3 regions of the Pseudomonas umsongensis genome follow, and region 1 is predicted to be linked to each of the others. Evidence: riboswitches for the same ligand, from Rfam matches in the RefSeq annotation. Region 1 holds a riboswitch; each other region holds the start of a gene.
What was found. A riboswitch is a leader RNA that binds a small molecule or an ion and turns the genes downstream of it on or off. The one in region 1 is predicted to bind cobalamin.
Positions count from the first base shown of each region.

Region 2: it holds a riboswitch for cobalamin, as region 1 does, so the genes downstream of both, cobO (cob(I)yrinic acid a,c-diamide adenosyltransferase) here and HGP31_RS13785 (ABC transporter substrate-binding protein) in region 1, are expected to answer to the same signal.
Region 3: it holds a riboswitch for cobalamin, as region 1 does, so the genes downstream of both, cobW (cobalamin biosynthesis protein CobW) here and HGP31_RS13785 (ABC transporter substrate-binding protein) in region 1, are expected to answer to the same signal.

Region 1 covers NZ_CP051487.1:3,020,690-3,026,986, reverse strand. The annotation lists gene HGP31_RS13815 (fimbria/pilus outer membrane usher protein) at 1-181, shown strand, start outside; gene HGP31_RS13810 (Csu type fimbrial protein) at 178-1,140, shown strand; gene HGP31_RS13805 (transporter) at 1,363-2,289, shown strand; partial or broken gene HGP31_RS13800 (agmatine deiminase family protein) at 2,314-2,571, opposite strand; gene HGP31_RS13795 (DUF6632 domain-containing protein) at 2,782-3,150, shown strand; gene HGP31_RS13790 (acetyltransferase domain-containing protein) at 3,342-4,508, shown strand; cobalamin riboswitch at 4,542-4,736, shown strand; gene HGP31_RS13785 (ABC transporter substrate-binding protein) at 4,883-5,896, shown strand; gene HGP31_RS13780 (FecCD family ABC transporter permease) at 5,893-6,297, shown strand, end outside.
Region 2 covers NZ_CP051487.1:1,911,495-1,917,791, forward strand. The annotation lists gene HGP31_RS08720 (PQQ-dependent sugar dehydrogenase) at 742-2,055, opposite strand; gene HGP31_RS08725 (hypothetical protein) at 2,124-2,708, opposite strand; cobalamin riboswitch at 2,860-3,094, shown strand; gene cobO (cob(I)yrinic acid a,c-diamide adenosyltransferase) at 3,178-3,789, shown strand; gene HGP31_RS08735 (cobyrinic acid a,c-diamide synthase CobB) at 3,786-5,171, shown strand; gene bluB (5,6-dimethylbenzimidazole synthase) at 5,164-5,814, shown strand; gene cbiB (adenosylcobinamide-phosphate synthase CbiB) at 5,811-6,297, shown strand, end outside.
Region 3 covers NZ_CP051487.1:3,790,792-3,797,088, forward strand. The annotation lists gene cobN (cobaltochelatase subunit CobN) at 1-519, opposite strand, end outside; gene cobW (cobalamin biosynthesis protein CobW) at 523-1,584, opposite strand; cobalamin riboswitch at 1,684-1,895, opposite strand; cobalamin riboswitch at 2,088-2,312, shown strand; gene HGP31_RS17075 (CbtB domain-containing protein) at 2,435-2,629, shown strand; gene HGP31_RS17080 (CbtA family protein) at 2,641-3,345, shown strand; gene HGP31_RS17085 (cobalamin biosynthesis protein) at 3,342-3,755, shown strand; gene cobM (precorrin-4 C(11)-methyltransferase) at 3,839-4,585, shown strand; gene nfuA (Fe-S biogenesis protein NfuA) at 4,742-5,326, opposite strand; gene HGP31_RS17100 (fatty acid cis/trans isomerase) at 5,514-6,297, opposite strand, start outside.

The DNA of each region.
Region 1 (6,297 bases):
GCATGAGCAGAGCGGCACGCAAACGGTGGTCGGTTGGGACGGCCTGGTGTACCTGGAAAACCTGCAGGCGCAGAACGATCTGCGGGTGACGCTGGGCGATGGCAAGACCTGCCACGTGCAGTTTGCCGCCGACCTGGCGCAGGACCAGATCCCGCTGATCGGGCCGCTGGTGTGCCGATGAAGTGGTTGATGCTGCTGGCGCTCTGTCTGCCGGCCCCCGCCTGGGCCTTGTGTTCGGTGGTCGGCACTACGCCAGTGGCCTTCGGCTTATTGAGTTCGATTGCCGTGCGCACCACCTCGCAACCCGGTTCCACGCTCAACGGCGGCTTGAGTTGCACCGGCTCGCTGTTGTCCTTGCTGAGCAGCAACGATCACTTCTGGGCCACGGTCACATCGACCCAGAGCGGTTTGCTCGGCCCCACCGGCGACGTCATCGGCTACACGATCTACGCCAACAACAGCACCAGCTACCCGCTAACCCGCGGCACCGCCTACGACTTCGCGCGCAACGGCATCATCGATGCACTTGGCCTGCTCGGTGGCACGGTCCCAAGAACCGTGCCCTTGTATTTCGGCACCACCCTTGGAAGCAACGTCGCGGCCGGGATCTATAGCGAAACGCTGAGCATTTTCTGGAACTGGAACTATTGCTCGGGCATCGGCGTTGGCGGCTTATGCCTGGGACGCGACATCAATAGCGGCACCACCACGTTGACGATCAACCTGACGGTTGCCAACGACTGCACCATCACCGCCCCGAACATCACCTTCGGCAGCGCGCCGGTGGTCAGTGCTTTCGCCCCGGTCACCGGGCAGACCATCAATCTGGCTTGTACCAAAGGCAGCGCCTACACGGTGGGACTGAGCGATGGGCAAAACCCGCTGGGTGTCGGCGGGCGACGACGGATGATCTCAAGCGGCAATTACCTGGCCTATGACATTTTCAAAAGTGCCGGCACGACCCGCTGGGGGAGCGTGGGCAGTGCACGTCGGGCCAGTTCGGACGCGGAGGTCAATCCCGGAAATGGACTGGGGACGGGGAGCCAGGTCTTCAATTACAACGCGAAGATCTACACCGATCAGGCGACACCGCCAGCGGGGACTTATCTGGACAGTGTGGTGCTGGATGTGGGGTTTTGATGTGGGTCCCGGATTTCGTGGATTTCACCCCGTTTTTCTGTAGGAGCGAGCATGATTACTTGACCAGTTCAGCATGCTCGCGATGGTCTTCAACGATAACGCGGGGGGGCTTGATACCCCGTGGCGGCCTCGGGTTTTTCGCGCGCATGCTCGCTCCTGCAGGGAAGTGCTACAACAACACATAGAACCCTGAAAATCCTGACAGGAAGCGAGCGAATGTGGATGAAACACAAACTCTGCATCGCCAGGCTGGCTCGGGTCGCATCCGCATCGCTCATCATGGTAGCCACCACTGCCGTCGCAGAGGATCTTGAACCCAGGTCCTACGCCAATACGCCGGTCGGTATCAATTTCCTGCTCCTGGGCTACAGCGATCTCCATGGCAACGTGACCGCCAACCCCTCCGTCCCACTCCAGAATGCCAAACTCCACATCAAGACGGTCGTATTTGCCTTCGCCAGGTCCCTGGACGTCTGGGGCCGCTCCGGGAAGTTCGACATCGTCGTGCCTGAAGCCAGATTGACGGGCTCGGCCCTGTTTGCCGGTGAACCCAGGGAGCGAAATGTCACTGGGCTGATTGATCCAAGATTGCGCTTCTCGGTCAACTTGTGGGGCGCCCCGGCGATGTCCCTGGCTGAGTTCCCCAGCTATCAACAAGATGTGATTATCGGCGCCAGCCTGGCAATTACGGCGCCACTTGGCCAATACGACTCCAGCAGGCTGGTCAATCTCGGCAACAACCGCTGGTCATTCAAACCCGAACTTGGGGTTTCCAAGCGCCTGGGCCCCGTGACCCTGGAATTATCCGCTGCGGGAACCTTTTACACCGACAATAACCAGTACCTTGGTGACCGTACTTTTTCCCAGAACCCGATTTACCAGGCACAGGTGCATCTTATCTATGCCTTTAGTAACGGTGTCTGGGCCTCGCTGGATGGGACCTACTTCGCTGGCGGGAGTACCTCAGTCGATGGGATCGGTAACCACGACTTTCAGGAAAATACACGCTATGGGGGTACCCTCTCGCTGCCGTTGAACCGAAATAATTCGCTAAAGCTGTTTGCGAGTGAAGGTGCGCATACCCGTACCGGCAGTGAATACGATGCCGTTGGCATCGTCTGGCAGTATCGCTTCGGTGGAGGGCTTTGAATCTCAGGATTTACATAATCCAGACTAAACCGAAGGCTGGTGACTGGTCACACAGTGGATGCCGCCACCACCTGCGGCGATTGCGTCGATGTTGAGCTGCACCACCTCGCGGTCCGGGTAAAGTTCAGACAACAGGTCAAAGGCTTTCGTATCTGCTTCCTTATCACCGAACTGGGGCGCAATGACCGCACCATTGATCACGAAGTAATTGATGTAGCCGGCGGCGAAGTCTGGATTCTTTTTGCTGAATTTGTTCTGTCGTGGATTCGTCGATGGAGAGACTGGCAACTACCGATACCTGCTTGATGAACTCGCGGCGTGTCGACATGTATGTCTCTCAATTCTGCTTCGGCATGCATGCTACGTCTGCAAAAACAGGGAAACAAACGATGTATTTTGCAGAGAATTGATTAGAGGTACTTATCAATATGTCCAAGTGCTGGCCGCAGCCTCAGCCTATTATTTAGAGCCAGCCCCGAAGAGGAGTCCGCCATGACCGTAGTCGATCGCCTCAGGTTTTTACGCGTCGCTCTAGTTTTGGCTGGCCTCGCGTGCCTTGCTCTCTACCCACTTATGTTGTTCTGGCCGTCCGGCTGGGCTTGGCACGTCGGTCACTCGGACTACCCGATGATGATCGTTGGCATCTACGCCACACTTGGCGTCTTCTTGATCCTGGCCGCACGTGATCCATTAGCCAATCTGAGCCTCATCTGGTTCACCGTGTGGTCTAGCGCTGTACATGGAGGCATCATGGCCGTCCAGGCGGTTACCCAGCCAGGGCAAATGGGGCACTTGGCAGGTGACGTGCCGGCGCTCTTCATCGTGGCGGTTGCCTTGGCCGTCTTGACGCCCCGCTCGTAATTGACCGCTAGTCTCCCGATTGGCCCTCGAGCCCGGCGCTGATCTCAACGAAGTCATCGCCAGCAAGCCGGCTCCTGCAAAGTTAAATAGCATTTCGCCCACACAATCAATTATTTATGTTACGTTATAACAACATAACGATTATCGGTTCTTAACCGACAGCATGACCCACCCCCTGCCTGCGACTTTCAATGACAAACCTTGTTCAAACCCCGCCCACCACCAGCCTGAACCAACGCCTGATATCCATAGATGCCCTCAGAGGCTTGGTGATCCTTCTGATGCTGCTGGATCATGTGCGCGAGACGTTCTTCCTGCACCGCCAGGTCACCGACCCGATGCTTGTCGACAGCACGGAGCCAACGTTGTTTTTCAGCCGCACCCTCGCACATTTGTGTGCGCCGGTGTTCGTTCTGCTCACTGGACTGTCGGCATTCCTGTACGGTGAAAAGCACCAGGGCACGCCGTCGATGTTCCTGTTCAAGCGTGGCCTGTTCCTGGTTGTGCTGGAATTCACCCTGGTGAATTTCGCCTGGACCTTTCAGTTCCCGCCTGCTGTGATCTACCTGCAGGTGATCTGGGCGATTGGTGTCAGCATGATTGCCCTCTCTGTATTGGCCTGGCTACCTCGGCCAATATTGTGTGTCCTGGGCCTGGCCATAGTCGGTTTGCACAACCTGCTCGATCCCCTGCACTTCCCGCCCGGATCGGCGCTGCACCTGCCTTGGGCGATTTTGCATGATCGCGGCTGGATCGAATTCTCCGACCACTTGCGCCTGCGCACCTCCTACCCCGTGCTGCCGTGGATCGGCGTCATCGCCCTGGGTTACTGCATCGGTCCGTGGTTCGCACGCTCTACCTCGTTCGCAATGCGTCAGCGTTATCTGTTGCTGACAGGTGCCTGTGCATTGATCGGTTTCATCGCCCTGCGCCTGGTCAACGGTTATGGCGAAGCGCAGTGGGTGGTTCATGAAAGCACGACAGAAACCCTCATGAGTTTCTTCAACATCACCAAGTACCCCCCTTCCCTGCTGTTCCTGTGCCTGACACTGGGCGTGGGGCTTTTACTGCTGCTTGGCTTCGAGCGGGCCCGGCAGCGCCAATGGATCAGCATCCTGGCGGTATTTGGCGCGGCACCGATGTTTTTCTACCTGCTCCATCTGTATGTGCTGAAAATGCTTTATCTGCTCAGCGCGGCATTTTTCGGCCTGAACCAGGGCGACTACTTCGGCTTCGACGGCATAGGTGCCGTATGGCTGATCGCCGTGCTCCTGGCGGCAACGCTGTATCCACCGGTGCGCTGGTTCGCCGCATTGAAGGCGCGTCGTCGCGATATCGCCTGGCTCAAATACTTCTGATCAGGCGATGGGTTCGCCTCGGGCGGCATGATCGACTACCATGCCGCCGCCGGTTCCCAAACGGGATTCATAGGGAATCCGTGATGCTGCCAACGCATCAAACGGAACTGCCCCCGCAACTGTAGGTGCCGAGCCTGCTCCTGAACTGCCACTGGGATCGATTCCCGGGAAGGCTGGAGCACGCCATGACGCATCAGTCAGGAGACCTGCCGGCCAAGCAACAAATCACTAACCGGCGGGGTGTCCGGGAAGGACATCTGCGCGGGCGTCACTCAGGTGATGGGCCTTGCACTGCTGTTTTCGGCAGCGCTCGATGATGTGTTTTCCAGACCTTGCACCCTGGCTGCGTGTACGGTTCAAATGGAGATTGCATCATGCTGTTGCCGCGCTTTTTCACCCTCGTCACCGGCCTGGGACTTTCTGCCCTCGCCTGTGCCTCCCCTACTCATTACCCGCTGACGATCGAGAACTGCGGCAGCACACTGACGTTCACGCACGCCCCTGTCCGGGCGGTGACTATCGGCCAGGCCGGCACCGAAATGCTCTTCGCCCTGGGACTCGGTGACAAACTGGTCGGCACTTCGCTGTGGTTCAATGATGTGCTGGGCAAATACAAGGGGCAAAACGACAGGATCGAACGCCTGGCCGATAACGAGCCGAGTTTCGAGTCGGTCATCGGCAAGCGCCCGGAACTGGTCGCTGTCGAACTTGAGTGGATGGTCGGCCCGCAAGGCGCAGTCGCTACCCGCGAGCAGTTTCACGAACTGCAGATTCCAACCTATCTCATGCCCTCGGACTGCGAATCCAAGGACAACCTGGTGGGGGCCGACGGCACCCGCCTGCAGCCGTTTCGCATTGACAGTCTCTACAGAAGCATTACCCAACTGGCCGAGATTTTTGATGTCCAGGCGCGCGGGCAGCAACTGAACGCGCAACTGCAGGCCAGCCTGGCCAAGTCCATTGCCGCGGTGCAAGGCAAAGACCTCACGCACACCAGCGCGCTGGTCTGGTTTTCCAGTGCCAGCCTGGACATCGATCCCTATGTCGCCGGGCACAAGGGCATCCCCGACTTCATGCTGGGCACCTTGGGCGTGCGCAATGTGGTGCAGTCCGACGAAGAGTGGCCAACCGTTGGCTGGGAAACCATCGCCAAGGCCAACCCGACATTCCTGGTCATCGCCCGCATGGATCGCCGGCGTTTCCCGGCTGACGACTATCAACGGAAACTGCAATTCCTGCGCAGCGATCCCGTGACCCGCAACATGGACGCGGTGAAAAACAACCGCATCATTATCCTCGACGCCATGGCCATGCAGGCCAGCTTGAGAATGTTCGACGGTCTCGAATCGCTGGCAACGGCCATCAACCGCTACGACCTGCCAAAATGACCGCGACGCTGATTCGCACTCTGCTTGCACTGGTGATGCTGCTCGTGGCCGTGATCGCCGGCGTGGCCATCGGTGAAACCCGCATCGAACCCGGCGTGGTGTTCCAGGTGTTGGCCAATAAAATGTGGATGGCCGGGTATGTCCTCGATCCTATCGATGAGGGCATCGTCTGGAACTACCGCCTGACTCGCGCGTTGGTGGCGGCGGCTTGCGGGGCGGGCCTGGCGACCTGCGGGGTGATCCTGCAATCGCTGCTGCGCAACCCGTTGGCCGATCCCTACCTGCTTGGCATTTCCGCGGGGGCCTCGACGGGTGCGGTGCTGGTGGCGTTGCTGGGCCTGGGTGCCGGAGCGATTTCGATGTCGGCCGGGGCGTTTGCCGGCGCCGTCGCCGCCTTCACC
Region 2 (6,297 bases), 1.1 Mb from region 1:
CCATGCCGGTTTACCCACTGCGCAGAACCTCCACTCGGCCTCTCGATGTGGCAAGAAAATCAAAAGCCAGATCAAGATCAAACGCAAAAGCGAGGCGGCCTGACAGCCGACCTGATCGGGAGCCGTACGCATTCCCTTGTAGGAGCCAGGCTTGCCGGCGAACCAGGCGCTGCGGTGTGTCTGTTGTACCGTGTTATCGTTCTTCGCCGGCAAGCCTGGCTCCTACAGGGGATTGGGGGTATCTGCACAAGCCAGGTCGGCTTTAAGGCCGCCTCGCTTTGGCTTTTGATCTGAGTGCCCCGTTAACCACGATGGCCGAACGCAGGCATTGCGCAGTGGGGAAACCGGCAGGACGCCGGTTTAGCCGCGCTGGGCCAGGGATGGCCCATCGCGGCGACCCACGGAGCAATGCCGGAGAGAGGGCATGCCGAGCCCTAGCGAGGCACCAAGTGGTGGGGCAAAGCCTTTTGCTTACTTTTTGGCGTTTGAAAAAGTGAGTCGCCGTAAGGGCGAAACCATAAGTAGCCGTTACCGCAGCAACGGATATGTACTCAGAAAACAATCTCCCACAACAAGCTTCGATGCGGCATGGATCAACGTTGGTAGAGGCCCCGATGGACGTCGTCACAGGTTGACGGACAGACTCAGGGTGTGAGGGGGCAAGAAAATCAAGATCTAAAGCCAAGCAAAAGCCAAAGCCAAAGCAAAAGCCGACCGGTCGGCCTGTTTTTCAAGTGCAGGTTAATGAGCGGCCGACACCCGCCACACCTTATTCCCCACATCATCGGCCACCAGCAAGGCGCCTTGCTGATCGATCACCACGCCCACCGGCCGACCCATGGCTTTTTCCTCATCATTGAGGAACCCGGTGAGCACATCCACCGGTTGCCCGCTTGGCTTGCCACCGCTGAAGGGCACGAAAATCACTTTGTAACCGCTGTGCGGCTTGCGGTTCCAGGAGCCATGCTGGCCGATGAACGCGCCTTCCTTGAACTGCGCCGGCAACCTGTTGCCTTCGGCAAACGTCAGGCCAAGTGAAGCGGTGTGAGGCCCCACCGCATAGTCCGGGGCGATCGCCTTGGCCACCAGGTCCGGGTTTTGCGGGTCGACACGCTCGTCGACATGCTGGCCGTAATAACTGAATGGCCAGCCATAGAAGGCGCCGTCTTTCACCGAGGTGATGTAGTCCGGCACCAGGTCGCTGCCGATTTCGTCCCGCTCATTCACGGCCGTCCACAGCGCACCGCTTTGCGGCTCCCAGGCCATGCCGTTGGGGTTGCGCAGGCCTGAAGCGAAGATCCGGTGGTTGCCGGTGGCGCGATCCACTTCCCAGATCGCCGCGCGCCCTTGCTCCTGGTCCATGCCGTTTTCGCCGACGTTGCTGTTGGAGCCCACCGTGACATACAGCTTGCTGCCGTCCTTGCTGGCGATGACGTTTTTGGTCCAGTGGTGGTTCAGGGTGCCCCCTGGCAAGTCGACGACCTTGATCGGTTTGTTCTGGATTGCCGTGTCGCCGTTCTCATAATGGAAGCGCAACAGCCGGTCGGTGTCGGCCACGTACAGGTCATTGCCGACCAGGGTCATGCCGAAGGGCGAGTTGAGGTTTTCCAGGAATACCGTGCGGGTTTCGGCAACGCCATCGTGGTTGCCATCTCGCAGCAGGGTGATGCGGTTCGGGCTCGGCACGCCGGCACCGGCGCGCCCCATGACTTTCTTGGTGATCCAGCCCTTGATGCCTTTGTTGTCATCGGGTTTGGGCGGGGCATTGGTTTCGGCAACCAGCACGTCGCCATTGGGCAGCACATAAAGCCAGCGTGGATGATCGAGGTTCTCGGCAAATGCGCCGACATGAGTACCGCTGGCCGCGACGGGTTTTGCGCCGTCCGCCCAGCCAATGGCCGGGGCGATGTTCATTGTCGGGAACAGCGTCTTGTTCGGTTCCGGTAGCTTGGGGGACGGCCCGATGCCGTCGGTGACTTGCAAGCGGGCGGTTTCGCCACAGGCGACGAGCCCTCCCGCTAATGCGATGACGAAAACCAGCTCGGATGTGCGCATTGCTGACCTTCCCTATGAATGCAGTGACTTAAATCATAGAGAAGCGGCAAAGCCCGATGGTTCAACCTTTAGCCGCGAGCTTCCTTGAGCAACACGGCAATGCCTGGGTGATAGTGACCGGCTTCATTGCGCAATTTGCGATAGGCATAGGGGAAATACCAGGCCACGGCGCAGCAATGCTCCTTTTGCAGGTCATCGACCATGTCCTGGAGTTCCTCCGGGGTGGCGCCTTGCTGGCTCTTGTGGGGAGCGACGAACAGGCAGCCGATTCTCAGGTCGCTGGCGTAGCTGATTTTTTTCGCGTCACTGGTGATGTCCAGCAAGGCCTGGGTCAGGTTCAGGCTGTTAACGCGTGGCCAGCGCTGCGTGGCCTGCAGCCAGGCGCGATCTTCGGTGGTGGCGATAAACAGGTCGGCGCGGCCGTTGCGTTCGCCTTCTTCGGTCTGTTTGCGCGTGGGCGATTGTTGCAGTGTGACCATCTCAGCCATCCAAGCCGCGGCAGAAAGCAGGCCGAGGTTGGCTTTTTCATCGAGCCAGTAGGGTGTCTCGTTGTCGCCGCGAACGGCGTTATAACGATCGATACAGTCGAACCAGCGCTCCAGCACCGGACGCAGGAATTCCAGCTTCGGATTACTGATGATCATGCCTTGCATAGGGCTCACCTTATTATTGTGTTGTGAGATTGTGGCAAATTGATATCGCTGAAGTGAGTGTGACACAAGATTGACGTCATTTTATGAATGGTTGGCAGTTATTCGTTCCGGCACCCTGTCTTCAATTGACGCTCCACCCCCAACCCTCTAACCTTCGCCGCTTGTTTCAGGTGCTCTGTGGCTTGGGTCGACAGAGTGAAACAGGGAAGCCGGTGAGTGAGCGCTTCAGTCGATGAAGCCCTGCGATCCCGGCGCTGCCCCCGCAACGGTAAATGAGTGAAAACTGCGCTTGAAGCCACTGCGTCGATCCATCGATGCGGGAAGGCGCGCAGCGAGGCGTCACGCCGCTCATGAGCCCGGAGACCGGCCTGATCCATCCAAGCGGCATCACGGTGGGCGATGCCAGGCTTCTTGCCGTCTATTCTTGTGCCTGCCCGCCGTTAATCCTGCCTCAACGGAGAGCTCCCCCATGTCTGACAATCCTGATCGTGACGAACGTCACCTGGCGCGCATGCTGCGCAAAAAGGCCGTGATCGACGAACGCATCGCCAATTCCCCAAACGAATGTGGCCTGCTGCTGGTGCTGACCGGCAATGGCAAAGGCAAGAGCAGTTCGGCGTTCGGCATGCTGGCGCGTGCCATGGGGCATGGCATGCAGTGCGGCGTGGTGCAGTTCATCAAGGGGCGTAACAGCACCGGTGAAGAGCTGTTCTTCCGGCGCTTTCCCGAGCAGGTGCGTTTTCATGTGATGGGCGAGGGCTTCACCTGGGAAACACAGGATCGCCAGCGCGACATCGCGGCTGCCGAAGCGGCCTGGGCGGTGTCGCAGCAACTGCTGCGCGACCCGTCCATCGGCCTGGTGGTGCTGGACGAACTGAACATCGCCCTCAAGCACGGCTACCTCGATCTCGATCAGGTGCTCAGCGATTTGCAGGCGCGTCCGCCTATGCAGCACGTGGTGGTTACTGGTCGCGGCGCCAAGCCGCAGATGGTTGAACTGGCGGATACCGTCACTGAAATGGGCATGATCAAGCACGCCTTCCAGGCCGGTATCAAGGCGCAAAAAGGCGTGGAGCTGTGAACCAGCCTCGACGTTGCCCGGCGGTGCTGATTGCTGCGCCGGCGTCCGGCCAGGGCAAGACCACCGTGACCGCTGCGCTGGCCCGGTTGCATCGTAACCAGGGCCGTAAGGTTCGCGTGTTCAAGTGCGGCCCGGACTTTCTCGATCCGATGATCCTCGAACGCGCCAGCGGTGCGCCGGTGTATCAACTGGACATGTGGATGGTCGGCGAGCTGGACAGTCGCCGCCTGTTGTGGGAGGCCGCTGGCGACGCTGACCTGATCCTGATCGAAGGCGTCATGGGGCTGTTCGACGGTACGCCGTCCAGCGCTGACCTGGCGCGGCATTTCGGCGTGCCGGTGCTCGCTGTGATCGACGGCACCGCCATGGCCCAGACCTTCGGCGCACTGGCCCTGGGCCTGGCGCGTTATCAGCCGGACTTGCCGTTTGCCGGCGTGCTGGCCAACCGCGTGGGCACCCTGCGCCACGCGCAACTGCTCGAAGGCAGCCTGACCGAAGGCCTGCGCTGGTATGGCGCCTTGTCACGGGAGACCGGGATCGAATTGCCGAGTCGACACCTTGGCCTGGTGCAGGCCAGCGAGTTGAATGACCTGGATGTGCGCCTCGATGCGGCGGCCGAGGCCCTGGCCGGCAGTTGCGAAGTCGAACTGCCGCCGGCGGTGGAATTCGCCGCGCCCGATGTGGTGACAGTCGAGCCCTTGCTGGCTGGCGTGCGCATCGCCGTGGCCCGTGACGAAGCGTTTGCCTTTACCTATGGCGCCAGTCTCGATGTGCTGCGGGCGATGGGCGCCGAGCTGCGGTTTTTCTCGCCGATCCGTGATGCAGGTTTGCCAGAGGCCGACAGCCTGTACCTGCCGGGTGGCTATCCGGAATTGCACCACGTGGCATTGGCGCAGAACACTGCCATGCTCAGCGCCATCCGCGCCCACCACGCGGCAGGCAAACCCTTGCTGGCCGAATGCGGCGGCATGCTTTATTTGCTCGATTCGCTGACCGATGTCGAGGGCACTCGTGCCGAGCTGGTCGGCTTGTTGAAGGGCGACGCGGTGATGCAAAAGCGCCTTGCTGCATTGGCTCTGCAAGCGGTTGAGCTGCCGGAAGGTTCTTTGCGCGGGCATACCTATCACCATTCGTTGACCACGACCGAGCTTGTTCCGATTGCCCGTGGCCTGAGTCCTAACGGCGGGCGTGGGGCCGAAGCGGTTTATCGTGAGGGGCGGATGACGGCCTCTTACGTGCACTTTTATTTCCCGTCCAATCCATCAGCGATTGCCGCTTTGTTTGCGCCTGACTGGACGGACGCCTTCGCGAGCAGGCTCGCTCCCACAGGGGAACGCATATCAAATGTGGGAGCGAGCCTGCTCGCGAAGAGCCATGACTGACAACGCCTTCAGCCAGGCCGAACGCGACGCGGTCTACCGCGCCATCGGTGAACGCCGCGACATGCGTCACTTCGCCGGCGGCACGGTCGAGCCCGAGCTGCTGCGACGCCTGCTCGAAGCCGCGCATCAGGCCCCAAGTGTCGGCCTGATGCAGCCCTGGCGGTTCATCCGCATCAGCGATCGAGCCTTGCGTGGCCAGATCCAACAGCTGGTGGAGCAAGAACGTATCCGCACCGCCGAGGCCCTGGGTGAGCGCACCGACGAATTCATGCACCTCAAGGTCGAGGGCATCAACGATTGCGCCGAAGTGCTGGTCGCCGCGTTGATGGACGATCGCGAACGGCACATCTTCGGTCGTCGCACCCTGCCGGAAATGGACCTGGCCTCGTTGTCTTGCGCCATCCAGAACCTCTGGCTGGCGTCCCGCGCCGAAGGGCTGGGCATGGGCTGGGTCTCGCTGTTCGAACCGCAAGCCTTGGCGGACCTGCTGGGCCTGCCGCCTGGTGCCAAGCCCCTGGCCATTCTCTGCCTGGGACCGGTCAAGGCCTTCTATCCGGCGCCAATGCTGGTGCTCGAAGGCTGGGCGCAGGCGCGTCCGTTGAGTGAGCTGCTGTACGAAAATTATTGGGGAGTGAGTCAATGAGTGTGGCGTTGTTGAGTGTCGCCGCGGTAGCGCTGGATGCGCTGCTGGGTGAGCCCAAGCGCTGGCATCCGCTGGTGGCGTTTGGCCGTTTCGCCGAGCGCATCGAGCAACGTTTCAATGGTGGCGGTCGCGGCTGGCGCAGCCATGGGGTCACCGCGTGGGTGATCGCCGTAGTGCCGCTGACCCTGTTGGCCACGGCGCTCTCATGGGCGCCGTACGTCGGCTGGATCGTCGAGATTCTCGCGCTCTATTGCGCCCTGGGCATGCGCAGCCTCGGCGAGCACGTCACGCCGGTGGCCAAGGCCTTGCGCAGCGGTGACCTTGAAGAAGCGCGCCAACGCGTGAGTTATCTGGTCAGCCGCAAAACCAGTGATCTGGATGAAACCGCCGTGGCCCGTGCCGCCACCGAATCGGTGCTGGAAAACGGCAGCGACGCGGTGTTCGCCGCGCTGTTCTGGTTTGCCGTGGCCGGTGCGCCCGGCG
Region 3 (6,297 bases), 770 kb from region 1:
CAAGGTGTGCGGCTCGGCCCAGACGTAGTCGCGATCGAGCCAACGATTGGCCAGGCAACGGAAAAAGTCGAGGGCATTGCCCATGCCACCCTGACGCAGGAATTGCCACAGCCGGTCGCGATCTCCGGCACCCACGGTACTCAGATCACTGAGCTCCGGGTCCGGTCGATCATCGCCCGGCACCAGGATCAGCTGTACACCCCGCTGCGACAACTCCACCAACCGCTCGACGCCATAGCGCCAATAGGCAATGCCGCCGTGCAGCGAAATCAGGATGACCTTGGCGTGGCGCAGGACTTCGTCGACATACAGATCAACTGATGCATGGTTCTGCACCTGCATCGGGTTGGCCAGGCGCACGCTTGGGTAGTCGTCGGGCAACTGCTGCGCCGCTTCGGCAAGCAACGCCAGGCTGGAGTCGCCGCTGCACAGGATAACCAGCTCGGCGGGGGTTTGCCCTAGGTCGGCAATGTTGTCGTCCGACACGAATCCGCCGGGCTGGGTCCTGAGCAGGTGCATGGGTTACACGCTGAGCGCGGCGCGCAATTGCGCTTCGAGCGTTGTGGCGTCCAGCGCCTGGCCAATCAACACCAGACGGGTGGTGCGTGCTTCTTCAGCGCTCCACTGGCGGTCGAAATGCTTGTCGAATCGGGTGCCCACGCCCTGGATCAGCAGGCGCATCGGTTTGTTCGGGACCGCGGCGAAACCTTTGACGCGCAGGATGCCGTGCTGCACCACCAGTTGGGTCAGTGCATCCATCAGCAGGCTTTCGTCAGATGCCGGCAGTTCGATGGAGATTGAATCGAAGGCATCGTGGTCGTGATCGTCTTCGCCTTCATGGTGGTGATCGTGATGGCTGTGACGGCTGTCGATGTGTTCTTCGGACCCGGCACCGAGGCCGATCAACACGTCCAGCGGCAGGCGCCCGCTACTGGCTTCGATGACTTTCACCGCTGGTGGCAGTTCCTCGGCGACTTCCAGGCGTACCCGTGCCAGGTCTTCAGGGCTGATCAGGTCGGCCTTGTTGAGGATCACCAGGTCGGCGCTGGCCAACTGGTCGGCGAACAGCTCGTGCAAAGGCGATTCGTGATCCAGGTTCGGGTCGAGTTTGCGCATGGCGTCGACTTGATCCGGGAACGCGGCGAACGTGCCAGCCGCGACGGCCGGGCTATCGACCACGGTGATCACCGCGTCTACGGTGCAGGCACTGCGAATTTCCGGCCACTGGAAGGCCTGGACCAAAGGTTTTGGCAGGGCCAGGCCGGACGTTTCGATCAGGATGTGGTCTAGGTCGCCACGACGGGCCACCAGTTCGCGCATCACCGGGAAGAACTCTTCCTGTACGGTGCAGCACAGGCAGCCGTTGGCCAGTTCGTAGACACGGCCGTTGGCCTCTTCTTCGGTGCAACCGATAGAGCACTGCTTGAGGATTTCGCCGTCAATGCCCAGCTCGCCGAACTCGTTGACGATCACCGCGATGCGGCGGCCTTGGGCGTTGTCGAGCATGTGCCGCAGCAAGGTGGTTTTGCCCGAGCCGAGGAAGCCGGTGACGATGGTGACGGGGAGTTTGGCCAGTGTTTTCATCGGATGCCCTTTGGCAAGGTGGCGGGCATACGGGACGAGAACCGGCAACGCACACGCGCGCAGGAAGCGTTCGCCACCGGATCACCCCGCCCGGTTGTAGTGAGAATCTGTATCGAGGCAGGTCTCCTGGCTGACGGCTGGCCAGTCGTTGGACTGGCGGTTGCTGCGCCTTCCCGCGCGCGCCATGGCTGGCGCATGCAGTGGCATGGCAGAAACTGAACCGTTCACAGTTGCGGGGGCAGCCGCGGCATTGACCGCGTTCCCTTCTTAGCTTCGACAAACGCCGAAGAACCTCGAAAGCGCAAGGCTACGCATGGTATCGGGGCGGGTCAATGTTCACATGATTCCTGCGGTGCGCCCTTCGCGAGCAAGCCCGCTCCCACACTTGAGGGTCTGCCCTGAAGGAACTCGGTCAAATGTGGGAGCGGGCTTGCTCGAAGGGAACAACTCGATGTTCAAGTGAGAACCCTTGCCAATTGACGCCCGCCCCCCGCCCATGCTCTCCTACGCATCTTGTTACGGGTGCCCTTCACAGGGTGAAACGGGAAACCGGTGAATCATGTGCTTTACTTCAGGCCATGTCAGTCCGGTGCTGCCCCCGCAACGGTAAGCGAGTGAAGCGTCAGATCCACTGTGCCAATGCGGCATGGGAAGGTGACGCTGGAAGGTTCAGGCTAACGCCTGCGCCCCTCGTGAGCCCGGAGACCGGCCCGCAACACAAAGTGACCATCACCATCACTTCAATCAACAAACCCGCGGTGGGCGGGCGCTGTTCGGACTTCTGCGCGCTCGGTCGTGCGGAGTTCTGCTTGCGCTCTTATTCCCCGCTGACCGAACAGAGGGAAGCGCCATGTCGATTATCAGCAGCACCGGCCACAGCAATGCCGCCAGCAGCACCACTACCCTGTCCCAACGCCTGACCGCGGCGTTTTTTGCGTCAATCCTCGGCGCCAGCCTGGTGTATTTCGCCGGTTTCTCGCACATCGAAGCAGTGCACAACGCCGCACACGATACGCGCCACAGTTCCGCGTTCCCGTGCCATTGAGACCTGTCGACATGATCAAGCGTATTGCGCAAACCGCAGGTTTCACCGGGTTGCTGGCCGCCCTGCTGCTGACCCTGCTGCAAAGCTTGTGGGTTTCACCGCTGATTTTGCAGGCCGAAACCTACGAACAATCAGGACCAGCAGCGGTTGAAGTTCATGAACACGCCGCTGGTGTAGCCGCACATACCCACGATGCCGAAGCCTGGGAACCGGAAGACGGCTGGCAGCGTGTGCTGTCGACCACTGGCGGTAACCTGGTAGTGGCGGTTGGTTTCGCCCTGATGCTCGCTGGTCTCTACACCCTGCGCGCGCCGACCAAAACCTCCCAGGGCCTGCTCTGGGGCTTGGCTGGCTACGCGACATTTGTGCTGGCGCCGACGCTTGGCCTGCCACCTGAGTTGCCGGGCACCGCGGCTGCCGATCTGGCGCAACGCCAACTCTGGTGGATCGGCACCGCCGCCTCCACCGCTGTCGGTATCGCCCTGATCGTGTTCAGCCGTCACTGGCTGATGAAAGTCCTTGGCGTGGCGATCCTTGCGGTGCCTCATGTGATTGGCGCTCCGCAACCGCAAGTGCACTCGATGCTCGCTCCAGAGGCACTGGAAACTCAGTTCAAGATCGCTTCGCAGCTGACCAACATGGCGTTCTGGCTGGCCCTGGGCCTGATCAGTGCCTGGTTGTTCCGCCGCAAAAGCGATGGTCAATACCCCGCATGACAGGCCTCAGCGCAGCGCCGACCCTGGTGGTCGGCCTGGGCTGCCAGCGTGGCTGCCCCGTCAGCACGTTGCGGGCACTGCTTGACCAGGCACTGCAGGCGCACCAGATCGAACTGCATCGGATCAAGGCCCTGGCCAGCATCGACTTGAAGCGCAACGAACCGGCGCTGAACGAACTGGCCGAACAGCTTGGGTTACAGATGATGTATTTCAGCAGTGAACAACTGGCGAGCTATCAACCCCGACTGAGCCATCATTCGGACATCGCCTTTGAACGCACCGGGTGCTATGGCGTAGCGGAAAGTGCCGCCCTGGCACTGGCCGAGCAACTGGCCAACGGCCCGGCTACATTGCTGATCCCACGCCAAAAATATGCCCAGGCTACCCTCGCATTGGCTGGCGCCGCGTAAAATTCCCGATAATCTGCGCATTCGATCATGAGCATTCTTCATCTGAAGCCTTGCCCAGCGTCCCTTTTCAACAGGAATTCTTAATGACGGTCTACTTCATTGGCGCAGGTCCCGGCGATCCCGAACTGATCACCGTCAAAGGCCAGCGGTTGATTCGCAGTTGCCCGGTGATCATCTATGCCGGCTCGCTGGTGCCCGCCGCCGTGTTGGAAGGGCACTGCGCCGAACAGGTGGTCAACAGCGCCGAACTGCACCTGGAACAGATCATCGAACTGATCAAGACGGCCCATGCCAATGGCCAGGACGTGGCGCGCGTGCATTCCGGTGACCCGAGCCTGTACGGCGCAATAGGCGAGCAGATACGCCACCTGCGAGAACTCGGCATCCCTTTTGAAATAGTCCCCGGCGTGACCGCCACGGCCGCCTGCGCTGCGCTTCTGGGCGCGGAACTGACCTTGCCGGACGTTTCGCAGAGCGTGATCCTGACACGCTACGCCGACAAGACCGAGATGCCCGCGGGCGAGGAACTGGGCAGCCTGGCGCAACACGGGGCGACCATGGCGATTCATTTGGGGGTCAAACACCTGCAGAAAATCCTGGCCGAACTGCGGCCGCATTACGGCGCAGACTGCCCAATTGCGGTGATTCACCGGGCGACCTGGCCGGATCAGGACTGGGTGGTGGGGACGCTTGAGGACATTGCCGACAAGGTGGAAGCCAAGGGGTTTCGGCGCACGGCGCTGATTCTTGTGGGTCGGGTGCTGGGCAGTGAGCAGTTCAGCGAGTCGTCGCTGTATCGTGCGGGGCATGCGCATCTCTACAGGCCATGATGATCGTTCCCACGCTCTGCGTGGGAATGCAGCCCGGGACGCTCTGCGTCCCCTCTAAAGCCGAACGCGGAGCGTCCGATGAGGCATTCCCACGCAGAGCGTGGGAACGATCGGCGCTCACGATGGGCGCCGTTTTTTCATTTTGCAGCGAACACCTTAGTAGTAGGCGTTTTCTTTCTGCGTGTGGTCGGTCACGTCGCGCACGCCCTTGAGCTCGGGAATACGCTCGAGCAAGGTGCGCTCAATGCCTTCCTTCAAGGTCACGTCAGCCTGGCCGCAGCCTTGGCAACCGCCGCCGAATTGCAGGACGGCAATGCCGTCTTCGACCACGTCGATCAGGCTGACCTGGCCGCCGTGGCTGGCCAACCCAGGATTGATCTCGGTTTGCAGGTAGTAGTTGATGCGCTCGTTGACCGGGCTGTCGGCGTTGACCATCGGCACTTTGGCGTTTGGCGCCTTGATGGTCAACTGGCCGCCCATGCGGTCGGTGGCATAGTCGACAACGGCATCGTCCAGGAACGCTTCGCTGAAATGGTCGATGTAAGCGGTGAAGCTTTTCAGCCCCAGCGCGGTGTCTTCGGGTTTTTCTTCGCCCGGCTTGCAGTACGCAATGCAGGTTTCGGCGTACTGGGTGCCAGGCTGGGTGATGAAGACGCGGATGCCGATACCCGGGGTGTTCTGCTTGGAGAGCAGATCAGCCAGGTAATCGTGGGCGGCGTCGGTGATGGTAATAGCGGTCATGGAAACTCCTCGCAGGCTTGGGCGCAGTTTACGCCAATCATCGCGCCGGACAAAGTCCTAGTATTTTTGTCGGGAAAGATTCCGACAATCCCCCTGTAGGAGCTGCCGCAGGCTGCGATCTTTTGATTCTGGTTTTCAAGATCAAAAGATCGCAGCCTGCGGCAGCTCCTACGGGTGTTAAGCGTGATTACAGGTTCTCGTAGCGATTCATGTCCAGCACGCCCTCTTCCACCGGCTCGGTTTCGTGGATATAGCGGCTCAGGTCATGGAAGTACTGCCAGAACTGCGGATGACTGCGGCGGACTCCCCAGCGCTCGACGATTTTCTCGAAGCGCTCGGCATCCTTGGCGTTTTCCATCGCATCGACGAACTCAGGCACCTGATCGGCGGCAATATTGAACATGAAGTTCGGGTAACTGCTGAGTACGCCCGGGAAAATGGTGAGCGTATCCAGCCCCGGTTGAAACCGTAGCGACTCACCCAGCAGGAACGCCACGTTGCTGTGCGCCCGGTTGCGCAGCAGGCTATAGACCACTCGCTGCCCACTCGCCGTTTCGACGCGCAGCATGGTCGCTTCCGGCAGTTGATCGATGACCCGCAGGCCTGCCGCCGGACGTGAGGCCAGGCGACTCAACGCCTGCTCGGTGGCCTGCAGCGCCGGGTCGATGTTCGGCCGCGAGCAATACGCGCCGTCGCAGCGGTTGATCGGATCAGGGGTGGCGTTCAGCTCGCCGTAGCGTGCCAGCAGCTGCATGGCGAAGTCGCGCTTGGGGTCCTTCTCATCGAGCTTCAGTGCGGTCGGCGTGTCGTCATCGATGGCCTCATAGTCCAGCCACATCTTGAATTTCCCGCTGTTCTGGTACCAATCGTCGAGGTAGCCCTCCCGGGAGTCGGCCGGCATCAGGCGCAGGAAATTCTGCTCGGCGCCATTGCGGATCAGGTCGAAATACAAGCGCGTCTGGGCCTGGTGG